2 regions of the Alteromonas sp. ABV2_168 genome follow, and region 1 is predicted to be linked to the other one. Evidence: predicted binding sites of a transcription regulator. Region 1 holds the regulator's gene; the other holds the start of a gene.
What was found. The regulator LexA, encoded in region 1, represses DNA repair genes until DNA is damaged. The targets are predictions, from matches to a motif close to TACTGTATNNNNATACAGTA.
Positions count from the first base shown of each region.

Region 1 (7,925 bases):
GTGTTGCGATCATTAATTTTAACAATGTACACGGTGGCTTACTGCGTTATCAGGGCTATGAAGAAGCGCACCGCGATTTTGATATTCCTGTTGATACATCGCTGGTTTTTCAGGGCCCTATGTCGTCAGATGAAGAATATGAAAAGATTATCCGCCATCTGCTGTCCGGGGACGATCGCCCCACCGCATTTTTTACCTTCAATGATTATCTTGCCACTCTGGTTTACAAAGTGGCCAGCCAGCTGAAATTGCGGATCCCTTATGATGTATCGGTGATAGGTTTTGACGACGACCCTTCCAGTAAGAATCTGTGGCCACCACTCAGCACTGTGCACCAGCCGGTGGGCAATCTGGGACGCGCAGCGGCCGGCAAGCTGATCCAACAGCTTGTGTTGCATCGTCCCTATGAAGAGAAAGAAGATCTGACTTGTAAATACGTGCAGCGAAGCTCCTGCGGGCCGCTGCTCTGATATGAATATGCCGGTTGCTATCCCGCCCTCCGGAAGCTGCTCATGCTGACATCTTTCCAGAGACAGGCCTATGCATCCGGTGCTTTTACTAAAAGTACACTCTGGAACTTTACTGATTTACTGCTGCTTTATTATTTTGCCGATATACAGGGACTGGGGGCAGCGGCAGCGGGCCTGATCCTGATGGTGTCTCTGCTTGTATCCGGCGTGCTGGATATCTCGCTGTCTCTGCTTCTCGACAGATATAATTTGCACTACCAGAAAGTCATCGCCTCAGGTGCGCCGCTGACAGTACTGTCGTTCGCTATTTTGTTTTATCCCCTGCCGGCCGGTGCGGACTACCTGTTTACTTTTTATCTTGTGGTGACCATCCTCTTTCGCATTGGTTATGCACTGGTAGACATACCTCACAACGCGATGATGGGGTCACTGACCAGAGACAGCCATGAGCGGACACGTCTGTCTTCATCCCGCATTTTTTATAATTCCTGTGCAATCCTGCTCTTCGCCGCATTTGCCGGCGATACACTTGCTATGCTGGAGTCACAGGATAACGGGATGCGGACTATCTTGCTTATCACGGCAAGCGTGTTCATGCTGGTGAATATTTATTTATGTATTTTGCCGGTCTGGCGGGAAGGTAATCTGACAGCGGTCAAACACCCGCCTCCGCTCAGTAAAGCATTCCGTGCACTCCTGCGAAATAAGGCATTCATGGTACTGGCGGTATATTCATTACTGCCGTGTATCTTTATTCCGGTGTTCTACAAATCCGGCGTTTACTTCGCAAGCATGCTTTTTCACGACGAGAAGCTGACGACCTGGTTCATTATGAGTCTGGCGGCAGGAAAGCTGGTGGCGCTACCCTGGTTTAACCACCTCTCACAGCGCATGGAAAAGCATCATGCCATGATCCTTGCGCTGGCCGGGCTGGCTGTGACTTTCCTTAGCTTTCTTCTGCTGACCCCGGCCACGATGACCGGTGCATGTGTTTATTTCGCTGTTTGTGGTTTTTTCTCAGGCGGACTGCTGGTACTGGTGTGGTCAGCATTACCAGACACCATTGAGTACGGTGCGAGGGATCAGGGGATACCTAATCAGGCGCTTACCTTTGGCGCATTTCATCTGGTGATGCGGATAAGCGACGGGCTGTCTTTTGCTGTGATTGCCGGTGCGCTGGAATATGCGGCGCAGAGTGCAAACGCTGATATTGAGTCTGTGCTGTTTGTCGAAATCATTTCGCTGGTAGCCAGCGCAGGCTGTCTGCTCGGGGCTGTGGTGCTCTGGTTTTATCCTCTCACCCGGGCGGTGCATAACGCGTTAGCTACTGAAAAAGATAAGTAATGGCGCCGGGGTAAACGGCGACATTACGACCATAATTGAGTGAGTAAGGTCTGTCTTGCGTGAGCAACGCGGACTTGACGTAAAGCACTGGGTAACCAAATTAGGTAGTAGTGAATTTCATGTGTACCAACTGGCGAAGGGATCTCCATGAGTTCGCTTTGAGCAATTTGCTGCTGACATAAGAACTCGGGCATAACAGACCAACCAAAGTCTTGTGCTGACAATATGCGCTTTACGGTACTTGGAGCGGCCACTGGGAGTAATTTACTGGTATAAATCAGCTCGCTTTTTAAACGATCATCTAAGACTGGGTGGGCTGAGATTCCCAGATCACAGTGCCCCTCAAGTAACATGTCCGACACCATACTGCCGTTACCGGTGTGCATACGAATTTTCACCCCCGACTCCAATAACGGTAGCATCGGTACACTGAGTATCTCAGCTATAAAATCCGCATGTCCGACTATCTGCAAGACACCAGAGATGTCCATTGATCGAGCTCTTGCTTAAGCCAAAGCCGCCTCAGCTACTTCCAGCTTATCACCAATGTCCATGGCTAATTCATCCGCTGTGGAGGTAGGCTCGACGCCACTAGAAGAACGCTCAAATAAAGGTCGCCCAATGGCCACCTCTAGTCCTGCAATGTGTTGTGATACAGCAGGTTGCGTCAAGTTAAGTGACCGCGCTGTATAAAATTAATCCGTGATAACCATAAAGCCATTGCTTCTGCCATGAGCGAAGATTTTGGACACCGTAGCTTATATCAGTCTTACGTGGCCGATATGGTAACAACCAGTAATATGTTGCAACACGCCATCGATAATCTCGATACCTGGATGGAGGCAGAACAAACCGCCTCACCTGATCCTGAAATGCACACTGAAATACAGTTTCAACCGTTAGGGATTGTTGGTGTCATTAGTCCCTGGAATTTTCCAATCAATTTAGCATTTGGACCGTTAGCTGGTGTATTTTCAGCGGGTAATAGCGCCATGTTAAAACCTTCTGAACTGACGCCTGAGACTTCAGAATTATTGGCTGAGTTAGTGGCCCGTTACTTCGGCCCTGAAGAGCTAACCGTAGTACTAGGGGATGCGTGCTGCTGCAGAAAACCTTGTGCCAGTGACTCTGGAACTGGGTGGAAAGTCGCCTGTTATGGTGGCTAAAGGTGCTGACCTGAGCAAAGCAGTTGAGCGCACATTAACGATTAAATCCTTTAATGCAGGTCAAATTTGCCTGTCACCAGATTACGTTTTGCTGCCTGCAGAGCAAACTCAAGCGTTCAAAGCTCAAGCGCGAGAATTTATGGGACAAACCTTCCCAAGCATTCAAGAAAATACCGATTACACCGCAATCATTAACGAACACCATTACCAGCGCTTAGTCGATCTATTAGAAGATGCACGTCAAAAAGGCGCAGAGATCATCAATCTTGCGCCGCAAAATGAACCGGCTTATGACGCCTCAAGCCGTAAAATCGCTCCGCAACTAGTGATTGGGACAACCGACGATATGGCAATCATACAGGAAGAAATATTTGGTCCATTATTGCCCATTCGTCTGTATCAATAAGAGGACGAGGCAATTGATTACATCAATCAACACCCTCGCCCTTTAGCCGCCTATTACTTCAATGAGGACAGCACAGCAAGTATTTGCACAACAAACGACTTCCGGAGCGCTGGTCATCAACGACGTCATGACCCATGTATCTATTGATGAGCTGCCTTTTGGTGGTGTGGGCGCGTCAGGTATGGGGGCTTACCATGGTATTCATGGCTTCCGCCAGTTCTCTCATGCCAGGGCGGTGGTAGTACAAAGCGAAGCGGGTGTATCAAATCTTCGATTGCGAGCACCGTATGCAGACAAACAAGCAGCCGTAGACGCTTTTTTTTAATCATTGATTCATCCATATTGTTAAAAGATAGAGAGGTTTATATGAAAATCTTAATGGTACTTACATCGCATAATGAGCTGGGTAACACCGGTGAAAAAACAGGCTTTTGGTTGGAGGAGTTTGCAGCGCCTTACTACACCTTTACAGATGCTGGTGCTGAGTTGGTGTTGGCTTCACCTCTGGGGGGACAACCACCTCTGGATCCGAAAAGTGATTTGCCTGATTTTCAAACCCCTGCGACTGAGCGATTTAAGCAAGACCAACAAGCGCAGCAAGTACTGGCGAACACTGTCAAACTTGAAAACGTGTCACACACAGATTTTGATGCGGTGTTTTATCCGGGCGGCCATGGCCCCCTGTGGGATCTTGCTGAGTCAGAACAGTCTGTTTCACTGATCGAAGCGTTTGAGCGGGCAGGCAAGCCAATCAGTTTTGTGTGTCATGCCCCTGGGGTCCTGCGTCATGTAAAAACTGATAACGGCGAGCCGCTTATCAAAGGTCGTAAAGTTACTGGCTTTACTAACGGAGAAGAAGCGGGGGTGGAGTTGACTGATGTGGTGCCATTCTTGATAGAAGATGAATTCATTCGTCTTGGCGGTCACTATGAAAAAGGTGCGGACTGGGAGCCTCACGTAGTTGAAGATGGCCGATTGATTACAGGCCAAAATCCAGCCAGCTCCGAAGCTGTCGCGCAAGCCTTGATTAAACAACTTGCATAATTTCCCTCAAATTTAGCCGGTGGCGTTCTGATTAGGAGGCCCCTGGCTAAAATTTCTTGATAAGAAGATACCTTTTTATTCCCAAGGAGAACTAAAACAGCGTATTACAATGTACAACTAATGCATATCGTTGCAATGAAAACCAGGCGTTGTTAACTGCGCCCCCTGAATAAGCGTAATAATTTCGCCGGCAGCCCTTGTCAAACCAGCGCAACTGTATATACTCACAGGAACTGTATAGAAAAACAGGGCTGTTTATGCGTCCACTTACTCCAAGACAAACGGAAGTTCTCGAACTGATCAAAACCACCATGCTGGAAACCGGCATGCCGCCCACCCGTGCGGAAATTGCGAAGCAATTAGGGTTTAAATCAGCTAATGCAGCAGAAGAGCATTTAAAGGCGCTGGCCCGTAAAGGTGTAATCGAAATTCTGGCGGGTACCTCACGGGGTATAAAGCTGAATATTCCGCTGGAAGCAGAAAACGATGAAGACGCAGGCTTACCGTTAATCGGCCGTGTTGCGGCAGGTGAACCTATTCTGGCGCAGGAACATGTGGAAATGCATTACAAGGTCGACCCTGATCTGTTCCACCCCCGTGCGGATTTCCTGTTACGTGTAAACGGTATGAGTATGAAAGATATCGGTATTCTGGATGGTGATCTACTTGCCGTTCACCGAACTACTGACGTGCACAATGGGCAGGTAGTTGTTGCCAGGGTTGATGAGGATGTCACGGTAAAACGTCTGGAAAAACGCGGCCGCGAAGTTTGGCTGCATGCAGAAAATGAAGAATTCGATACCATAAAGGTGGATCTTGCTGCTGAACCATTCAACATTGAAGGTCTGGCTGTAGGTGTAATCCGCAATGCTGACTGGATGTAAGTCCTTTCGCTAAGCGCGGTGCAATAACTATTGTGTGCGCTGGCCACAGCGCTAAAAATTGGAAGGGCGATGATATAAACCATCATCGCCCTTTTTCTTTACTATTGGCTGGTATGTGCAAAGTGCAGTGTCTTGAGCGCCAGCAGAAAAACATCAGCATTGTCTTCACCACTGACATTTTTTACTACAGTAACCGCTGTTTTATGTTCACGGCAAAGAATGGTCATTGTAATGCCGCCCATACTGCCACCTGAGTGCATCACTGCATCAGGAATATCGTCCATCAAAGCCAGCGCGCTCACGTTATCTTTATACGCTTTACGTTTTTTGTAATCGCCAAAACCGGTTTTCCAGCCTATGCCGAAGCCCACGGTTTCACCATTGTTAAGCCTGGCAGGAGTAAACATGGCGCGGGTAGTCTCTGGTTTCAGGTAATCGCTTGCCACATGGGCTACAGCAAACCGGACAATATCTGACGGCGTAGAAATAAAACCGCCGCCGGCCCATTTATAGCTGTGATCCGTTTGTGGCGCATTAATCAGCTCACCTTCGTGTACGGTGTAAGGTCTCGCCCGGTGATCGATGATGGTGTACTGGTCGTCAAATACCGTGTTGTCCAGTTTCAGCGGCGCGAACACTTCTTCGTTTATGATGGCGCGGAAATCCCGGGACGCGTCAGCCCCTTCCATTGCGGCACTGACCAGTGTCCAGGCAAACGTTGAATAACGGTGATCTGTGCCGGGTGCAAACAGCAGTGGATCATCTTTAAACATCGCCAGTGCACTGTCGATATCCGGATAACTTTCATTCAGAAGGAATTCATTGGCACCTTCTTTGTAGTGCCTGATGCCTGCTGTATGTGAGGTAAGCTGGCGCAGAGTAATGACCGGTTTATCAGCAGGCCATGCGCTGACGTATTCAGTTACCGGTTTATCCAGATCAATGTTGCCCGCTTCCGCAAGACGCATTAATCCGGCCGTAGCGATGAGTTTAGAGACACTGCCGATACGCACCTTGTGATCTGTCGTCATCGGTACATGGTTTTCCACGTCGGCAAAACCGTAGCCTTTAGCCATCAGCATGCCCTTATCGTTGCCCAGTGCCATGGTTATACCCGGCACTGTGTCATGACTTACCGCTTCTTCAAACTGAGCGTTAATAGCGCCGGAAGGAAGATCTTTGGCAAAAACAGAGGGTGTTAAAAATAACAGAAAAGAGGAGAAAACAGCGCGGCGCAACATAGAAGCAATCCCTGACAATAAAAACAATCAGACTACCGCAGTTAACAGGCCGCTACCAATAAAAAAGCCCGCTCGCGCGGGCCGGGCATCTGGACGGTGATGCGAAAACTTATTTAGCTTGTGCTTCTGTGGTGATGTGCAGCGTGACTTCGTCACTCACATTCGGTACATACATATCAATCCCGAAGTCAGAACGCTTGATGGTGGTCATTGCATCAAAACCTATCGCTTCTTTCTGTGTCATCGGGTGTACACCTGAACCATTCAGAGTGACATCCATAGTGACGGACTTAGTCACACCTTTGATCGTCAGATCGCCGGTCACTTCCATCGTCTTATCACCTGTCATTTCAACATCTGTACTGGTGAAGGTGGCAGAAGGAAACTTCGCTGCATTGAACCAGTCAGCACCGACAAATTCTTCATTCAGCTTTTTAACAAATGAATCAATGGTATCAATTTTCACCGACACATCGATTTTGCTGTCTTCCGGCGCGTCTTTGTCAAACACGATGGTGCCTTCAGCGCCGTTGATGGCGGCTGTCGGGTTAGAGAATCCGAAGTGATTCCATGAAGCGATAACGCTGGTGTGAGTAGGATCAATCTGATAGCTCACAGGCGCCGCGAATGCGCCTGCACTGATTAAACCTGAAACTAATACTGCCGGGATAAATTTATTCATTACACATTCCTTTCATAACGTTGATGTCACAAGTGTGAGGACGATTTACTTACCTATAATACGGCGTTCCTTAAATACGGATGTGTCGAAGATCTGAACGAAACATTCGAAATATCAGAATGAAGTGCTTTGACCCTGTTTCTGAGGCCACCCCGGCCATTTATTTTTTCAGAAAGACTAGACACAAGATGAAATCTGTTTAATTCTTATACCGCTGTTAACGAAAAAATAACAAAAAGAGATAAAAATTAACAGGCGGATAGCCTGATACGACAGGGTCCTGTGAGCAGGGTATTACACAAGATCCTCCATCACGGAGGTGTTGAGTGAAGAAACTCGTATGTAACGCAATGATGGTTTGGGGGTTAGCGATGTCTGTTATTCCGGCGTCGCTGCAAGCAGAAACCATGGCAACATCAGACCGGGCAGGTGAAATCAACCTGAGACAAGGTGTCACAGACATCAGTGGACAGGTGTACGACCTGCATATGCTGATGTTCTCAATTTGTGTGGCCATCGCTGTGGTGGTGTTCGGTGTGATGTTTTACTCCATGTTCAAGCACCGTAAATCCCGGGGCGCCAAACCGGCGCACTTCCACGAAAACGTGAAAGTAGAAATCGCCTGGACAGTCATTCCTTTCCTGATCCTGATATTTATGGCCGTCCCGGCAGCACAAACCCTCATCGC
Region 1 covers NZ_JBSWYQ010000001.1:130,297-138,221, forward strand. Annotated here, with positions in the region: gene ACXAH4_RS00610 (LacI family DNA-binding transcriptional regulator) at 1-470, shown strand, start outside; gene ACXAH4_RS00615 (MFS transporter) at 513-1,814, shown strand; gene ACXAH4_RS00620 (LysR substrate-binding domain-containing protein) at 1,838-2,305, opposite strand; partial or broken gene ACXAH4_RS00625 (helix-turn-helix domain-containing protein) at 2,321-2,488, opposite strand; gene ACXAH4_RS00630 (aldehyde dehydrogenase family protein) at 2,513-2,980, shown strand; gene ACXAH4_RS00635 (aldehyde dehydrogenase family protein) at 2,931-3,386, shown strand; gene ACXAH4_RS00640 (aldehyde dehydrogenase family protein) at 3,448-3,711, shown strand; gene ACXAH4_RS00645 (type 1 glutamine amidotransferase domain-containing protein) at 3,753-4,430, shown strand; gene lexA (transcriptional repressor LexA) at 4,688-5,314, shown strand; gene ACXAH4_RS00655 (serine hydrolase domain-containing protein) at 5,416-6,555, opposite strand; gene ACXAH4_RS00660 (YceI family protein) at 6,665-7,237, opposite strand; gene coxB (cytochrome c oxidase subunit II) at 7,645-7,925, shown strand, end outside.

Region 2 (7,925 bases), on a different contig from region 1:
TGGTTCGTTTACTATTACCAAACTAACATCGGAGCTCGTCCACATCAAAAAGCAAAACGGTAGCCACTTACCGATGCCCCGCCTCATCGTGGACGAAATCGTTAAGCTCGTTAAAAACGGCACATTGAACATGAATGAGGTGAGTGACGAAAAGCTACGAGAAGCCGGTTCAAACGTCGAGGCTGTCTTCGTGTCAGGCTACAAGACATTATTTAAACCACTGTGTGATGAAATCATTTCCCGCCAACAGCCGCTTTCTGCTGTTAATAAGGAAAATTACGTATTAATTATTGATGAAATCAACAGAGGGAACATCTCTAAGATTTTTGGTGAGCTGATTACTCTTATAGAGCCTTCTAAACGTATTGGCCGACCAGAAGCCCTCGAAGTCACCCTTCCATACAGTAACGATAAGTTTGGCGTACCAAGTAATGTTTTCATCATTGGAACAATGAACACTGCCGACAGATCATTAGCGTTGATGGACACGGCGCTAAGACGAAGATTTGAATTTAAAGAGATGATGCCGGACTACGAAGTACTAACTGGCTACATCATCAAGATTAAAGAACATGAAATCGATCTCGCAACATTATTGCGGATCATCAACGAACGAATTGCGGCGTTGTATGATAGAGAGCACATGCTAGGACACGCGTTCTTTATGCCCGTTGTCGCCGCGCTTAATAGCAATAAACATGACCTAGCTATTCGAGAACTCGCAACATGCTTCAAAAATAAAATCATCCCGCTATTAACAGAATATTTCTTTGAAGACTGGCACAAGGTTAGACTGGTCCTCGGCGATAATCAGAAGGTCAACAGTAACGCCCCGATGTTCATTACTGAACGCAATATTGCTTTTGAAAAACTGTTTGGTAAGCGGGAAACTGAGAGCTTCGGTGATAATGATACTGCGGAATATTCGCTTATCCCTCCAAACTCTTCAGAATGGCACAACCCATTGCTGTACAAGGGTGTTTATCAAGACTTGTCAAATGGCGATATTGCCAATGAAGAATAATCATCAACAAAATATCACTGTTTTTGAATATGATTATTTAAGTAATGACAATAGAGCCGAGAATACGTCCAACTCAGTCTATAAGATTTCACCAGCTGCATTCGAATACCTACATGCATGCCTCATTTCTGATGAGCATGAAACAAACTTCTTAAGCTATAAGAAGAAATCAGGCATGACCGTATTCCAAGTTCAAAACTATGCAGGCGTTGTCCGGTGCCCAGACGGCACTCAAATTGAAATCCTGCCCAAAATTGCCAAACGGCAAGCCGGTGACCACCAAAAGGACGCATATGAGACGGCCAGGTTGTCCCTTTTAATGATGCTAAAATCGTTGAAGTCGTTCAGGCACATTCAAACCGGCGCAGCCAACATCAAACAGCAGAAGATGCCGCTGCTGGAGATATTCATCGCGCAATTTTTAGAGTCGGTGAATCATTTGGTAAAACGCGGGCTCAAAAGTGACTATGTTGCTGAACAAAACAACAATGTTTTTTTACGCGGAAAACTACTACACACCCAACAACTAAAGCGAAACTTTATTCATAAGCATCGTTTCTTTACTGAATACGATACGTACATGGCGGATACACCAACAAACCGCATTATTCACACCGCGCTCTCTAAAGTGAATCAATATACTCGTCACCAAGCCAATAGTAGGCTCTGCCAAGAGCTCATGTTTGCTTTTAACGAGGTGTCTTTCTCAACAGATCTAAAACGAGATTTTGCATCCGCAACCTTACAACGTGGTATGCAACATTATGAACAACCGATTAAATGGTCAAAACTTATCATTGAAGGACTAAGTCCGCATGCAATGTCAGGAAGCAATGAAGCATTCTCGTTGCTATTTCCAATGGAATCTGTGTTTGAAAGCTTTGTGGCAAAGTACCTTTTTGACAATTTGCCCCCCAACTTTTCACTCTCAACACAACTCAATAAAGAATCACTGGTGACATATGGCGATAAGGGGTATTTTCGCTTAAAGCCAGACTTATACCTAACGACTCCGAGTGGGGGTAAGATTGTCATGGATACTAAATGGAAGTTAATTAATCAAAATAAAAGTAGTGGTTCTGACAAGTTTGACCTTTCACAATCAGACTTTTATCAGATGTTAGCTTATGGCTATAAATATCTTGACGGCAAAGGCACATTAGTCTTGATTTATCCAAAGACATCGGACTTTGAACGTCCGTTCGCGCACCCATTCCGCTTCGATAAGAACGAGAAGCTATCGTTATACTTGCTGCCATTTGACCTCACCCCTAACGTGCGAGAAAGAATAACCTGGGCTCCTCTATCAATTTCAGAGGAGCGTATACTTGGGAATTAGACAACAAGCAATTGACAAAATTAGCGTCAAGCTGTCCACACTACCTTGGAGCCAATTTTAATTTCGAAAATTTCATCCGTATTAGCGTGAGCCGACTTATTAAATTTACTCTTTATCTCTTCTATATCTTTCCCTGACATATTTTTATTCCCCTTCATATTATGGTTACTGATTTTCCGATAATGCACGTGATATGATGGCATTTTTAAACTCCTTTTATATTTCAATTCGCACTATAACTTGAATAAAGACTGGAGCACAATCCTTGTTTACCAACACCTATCAGGTAATGAAAGCGTAAGAAGTAGGCACCATTTTGTCTATAAAATACGTAAACCTACCAAACCAGACAGTCTCTGGATTTCACCACATAGCGCAAATCAGCTATTTAAAGACGCTTCTTTCGTCATCTGCATTAAGTATTCGCTATCAATATTTACAATAGGAGAGCGCATAGACGTCACAACAGTAGACAGCCACTCCAACGATTGGTTCTGACATTTCATTTTTATCGCCAAATAAAGCACGAGCTCTCGACGCATTACAACACCTAGCTCTTTTAAACCTTCTTGGCCATTTAGGCAATACCAATGCCACACGATGAAACGTTGCCACGCCATCATTGTTGAATCGAAAGCTGGAGTAGGATAAATGTGTAACGAAACCGCCGTTAGCTCTACAGCCGCAGGCTCATGGGAGATGAGAATATCTGCCGCTAGAAAAATAGTAATAGGTAGATTATAAAACGCAGAATGCTCGTCTTCCTCGTATGTAGGCAACGACATATTTGCAAACATCCCACCTTCGTTTTCACCCTTCGTAAAAAATGGCGAAACGAAATCTCTCGATATCTGCCTGATGATACATTTCGCTTCTTCAATGAGGCTAGGAATGAGTGTCGAGTAACGCTGTAAAAACTGAGAAAGTGACTTTGAACTCACTAATTGAGAAAAAGCTGGTATGGGGAGCTGAATATCTGCGCCGTAGTGACTGAGCTCCTGCTGCAAAACGCCAGCGCATACCTGCTCTTCTAGTTCACTATAGAACGAAGAAGAAATGCTCCCTGTTAATATCACCTGACGGAGCGTCGCCCATAGACTCAAAGGATGGTTAGGTTGCAAGCGCTCGCGAAAGCTTGCCAGCGCTGCGCTTTCGTCAACAAACTCAGGGAACAAATGATATTCTGACACAATATATTCTAGGTCTTTCCCCTTCATTACGTCTGCTAGCTTATCAATATCAAACTGGTTATCCCACAGGCACTTAATTGCCTCACCCTCAATGCAGTATCCACACATGCTTCATGTCCTTTTTCCCATGCCTGCTAACTTGTATTAATTCAAATTTGTTTGTTAAGTGAATCGCCACTATTAGCCTAGACACTTCCCAGCCGTTGAACATGGCGTCTTTCATACTCTACTGGTGACAGTAATTTATTGGAACAATGTTTGCGTTTACAGTTATAAAACATTTCGATGTAATCGAATATGTCAGCACGGGCATCATCTCTGGTTGAGTAGATTTTCTTTTTGATTCTCTCTCGCTTCAGCAGTTGGAAGAAGCTTTCTGCAACGGCGTTATCATGACAGTTACCACGTCGGCTCATACTTCCCTCCAGACCATTCGCTTTTAGGAATGCCTGCCAGTCATGGCTCGTATATTGACTTCCTTGATCTGAGTGCACTGTCACTTGTTGCTTTGGATTCCGGCGCCATACAGCCATCAACAGGGCATTGAGCACAATATCTTTCGTTATTCGCTGCTGCATTGACCAGACGATAACCTTTCGGGAGAACAAGTCCACGACAACCGCCAGATATAGCCAGCCTTCGTGAGTTCGGATGTGGGTGATATCCGTTACCCAGGCTTCATCAGGCGCAGCGGGATTAAATTCTCGATTCAGCCTGTTTGGAACCACAAAGTGACTTTCTCCGCCTCGATGACGAGGCCGTCGATAGCCAACCTGGGCACGTAACCCTTCCCGAACCATGAGTCGGTACACGCGGTTAATACCGCATCGTTCACCGATGTCCCGTAAATCTGAATGAATTTTGCGGTAGCCGTACACGCCACCAGACTCCAGCCAGAATTGCTTAATTAGTCCTGTTAGACGACGGTTGGCTTTATCGCGTTTCGACAGAGGCTTACTGCTCCAGGCATAGTATCCGCTCGGATGAACATCCAGCATTCGACATAGCCAACGGACAGGCCAGAATTAGCTATTATCCTTGATAAAGGCGTACCTCAATCGGACTGCTTTGCGAAGTACGCCGCGGCTTTTTTTAATATGTCCCGTTCTTCTGTAGCCCGTTTTAATTCCTTCTGAAGCCGCTTTATCTCAGCCTGGGCCTCAGATAAATCATTATGCTTCTTAGAATCAGGGCCGAACTTCTTAACCCAGGCATACAAGCTGTGAGTAGTAATATCGAGTCGCTTGGCAACATCGGCGACAGTATGGCCACGATCAACGACTTGTTTGACCGCTTCAATTTTGAATTCTTCAGGGTAGCGTTTACCGCTCATATACACCTCTCTTTTCAGTTAGTTTATCTAACTGAGAGACGTCCAGGAAATCAGTGGCGATTCAGTGGACACCTCCTTATACTCGCGTACAAAGCCAAACCGAATAACCGCCGCTCGAAAAATTTTCATTCCCATAAAAAACTACTATAAATGACTTAACTTACTGAATATAAACAATTACATCAGATTGTAAGAAATGACACTGTCATTAAAACCTACAACTTCACTTTACACGGCCAGAATACTGTATATATTTACACATACTGTATAAACATACTGCGGTGAACACATGCTGGTTAATCTGTCGATCAAAAATTTCGCTGTTGTTAAGCAATTATCTGTCAATCTTGAGTCGGGTATGACGGCCATCACCGGTGAAACCGGTGCGGGTAAGTCTATTGCCATTGATGCACTCAGCCTTTGTCTGGGTGAGCGGGCCGATGCCGGCGCGGTGCGTAAAGACGCGCCTAAAGCTGAAATCGTTGCCCATTTTAATCTGAAAGGCCACAAAGCTGCACTGGCCTGGCTGGATGAGCAGGAATTGCTGGATGAAGATGACGACAGCTGTTTTGTACGCCGTGTCATTTCCCGCGAAGGCAGATCGAAAGCGTTCATTAACGGCACACCGGTATCGCTGCAGCAGCTGAAACAGTTCGGCCAGTACCTCATTGCTATCCATGGCCAGAACACGCACCTTCAGCTTTTGAAAGACGATTACCAGCGAAAGCTGGTGGATCAGTATGCCGCGCATCCTGCCTTGCTGAGCGCCGTGTCAGATAACTACCGCTTGTGGAGGCAGAAACAGTCGGAACTGAAAAACCTGGAAACACAGGCGCAACAGCGTGCTGACCGCCAGCAACTGCTGGCCTACCAGGTACAGGAACTGGATGAGTTTGCTATTGAAGACGGCGAATTTACCGAACTGGAAATTGAGCACCGCAGGTTGAGTAACGGCCAGGCATTGCTGGAACAGGCGCAAACGAGTTTTTATAACCTGTATGAGAATGATGAAGGTAATGCGTTATCCATTATCCAAAATGGTCTTGACCGTCTGTCTGAGCTGGAAGAACACGACAGCGCACTGACGCCGATTATTGCCTTGCTGAACGATGCCTCTATTCAGGTAGAAGAAGCGGCCAGAGAATTACGCAGCTATTGCGATGATCTTGAAATAGATCCTCTGCGGCTGCAACAGGTGGAATCCCGTTACAGCAAAGCCATGGAACTGGCACGTAAGCATACAGTGATGCCTGAAGAACTATTCGGCCATCATCAGGCACTGGCGGCAGAATTTGCCGGTCTGGAGCAGGATGAGAATCGTCTTGAAGATTTACAGCATGAGGTCGTTGAAGCAAAAGATGCTTACCGTCAGGCCTGTGAGGCACTTTCGGCATCAAGGCAGGTTGCTTCGGTTAAGCTGGCAGAAGCGATTCAGGGGCAAATCCGTCAGATGAATATGCCTCATGCGGTCATTAATATTGCTGTCGATTATCAGGAAGACAAAACGCCTGTGGCGTCTGGTCTGGATGATGTGACTTTCCTGGTATCCACTAACCCCGGTCAGCCGGCAGACAAGCTGGAGAAAGTGGTGTCGGGCGGTGAGCTGTCGCGTATCGGGCTTGCCATTCAGGTACTGACCAGCGACAAACACGCAACACCGACCATGATTTTTGATGAGGTCGATACGGGGATCAGCGGCCCTACCGCCGCTATTGTGGGTGGTTTGTTACGCCGGCTGGGTAAAGTGAGTCAGGTTATGTGTGTTACGCACTTACCTCAGGTTGCTGCACAGGCCCATAACCAGTTGTTTGTGACCAAGTTCAGTGATGGTAGTACAACAGAAACACAGATGTTGCCATTAACGAAGCAGGACCGGATAGACGAACTTGCCAGGTTACTTGCCGGTGACAAGGTAACCGAATCAGCACTGGCAAATGCCAGAGAACTGTTAGAAAGTGCAGAATCGAACTAATAAGCGGTTGATTGGTCATAGGTGATTGGGTAGCATGCTGTCGCGCATTATTTTGCGACAGCCGCATTCTGACACTGGTTTGCCGGCAAAGGTAATGCCTGTCACTATAATCAAAGCATAACTGGACAAGCTCACGCATGAAGTTGTATCAAATCGCTATTTTGTTAACCGCTGTATTTTTCACCACTGCCTGTAACAACTGGATCTACCGGATTGATGTGCCACAGGGCAACTTTCTGGACGAACGTGACGTTAAAAAGCTGCGTGTTGGCATGACCAAAGAGCAGGTTGTTTATGTTCTTGGCCACCCTGTTGTTGAAGACTCTTTTGATAAGAGCACTTGGTATTACGTGTACGATATGAAGCGCGGTATGTCCAAACGCGGTGAAGATTTCCAGAAGCAACTGGTACTTAATTTCGACGGTAATGTGCTGACCACCGTAGAAGGCGACTTCGAACTGTCAGAAGATTTTAATACTCCGCTCGATCAGTAAGCATTTTTGGTCCGGAACACCAAAATATGGTGTTCCGGACTACTTCCAAATACGCTCTCCCCTTCCCCCAGCACGCCAAAAACCCATAACCTCCTGATTTTAAATAAATAATCAATTTTGGCTCAGCAATTGCTGAACTTGACATACTTTTTACACTCATTCGTGTGCGGTTATTGCTCGTCATTAAGTGAATGCTTCCCGGCAATAAACGGAAGTATTAACGCCATACCGGACACACATCACTACAAAACGGAAAATAGAATGCTAAACAGGAATCTCTCAATTATTGCTTTATCACTTTTGTGTGCTGCCACGTTATCAGGCTGTGTTATCAATGTCGGGGGTAACGGTGATTATCACGATGGCGGCGATGTAAGCAGTGTGCTGGGATCGGTAACCATCTATGAAGGCCGCCATGCTGGTGATGTGTCTTCCGTCAACGGAGACGTGACTTTGCAAACATTTACTGTTGCTGAAGATGTCAGTACGGTGAATGGCAATATCAGTATTGCAGATAACGCTGCAATCAATGAAGCGAGTACGGTTAACGGCGATATCAATGCCGGTAAAAAC
Region 2 covers NZ_JBSWYQ010000004.1:264,910-272,834, forward strand. Annotated here, with positions in the region: gene ACXAH4_RS08855 (McrB family protein) at 1-1,024, shown strand, start outside; gene ACXAH4_RS08860 (McrC family protein) at 999-2,363, shown strand; gene ACXAH4_RS08865 (hypothetical protein) at 2,744-3,661, opposite strand; partial or broken gene ACXAH4_RS08870 (IS3 family transposase) at 3,739-4,886, opposite strand; gene recN (DNA repair protein RecN) at 5,176-6,858, shown strand; gene ACXAH4_RS08880 (outer membrane protein assembly factor BamE) at 6,996-7,352, shown strand; gene ACXAH4_RS08885 (DUF4097 family beta strand repeat-containing protein) at 7,614-7,925, shown strand, end outside.
Region 2: a site for LexA is predicted at 5,148-5,167, ahead of recN (DNA repair protein RecN). Genes of this name have one in related genera too.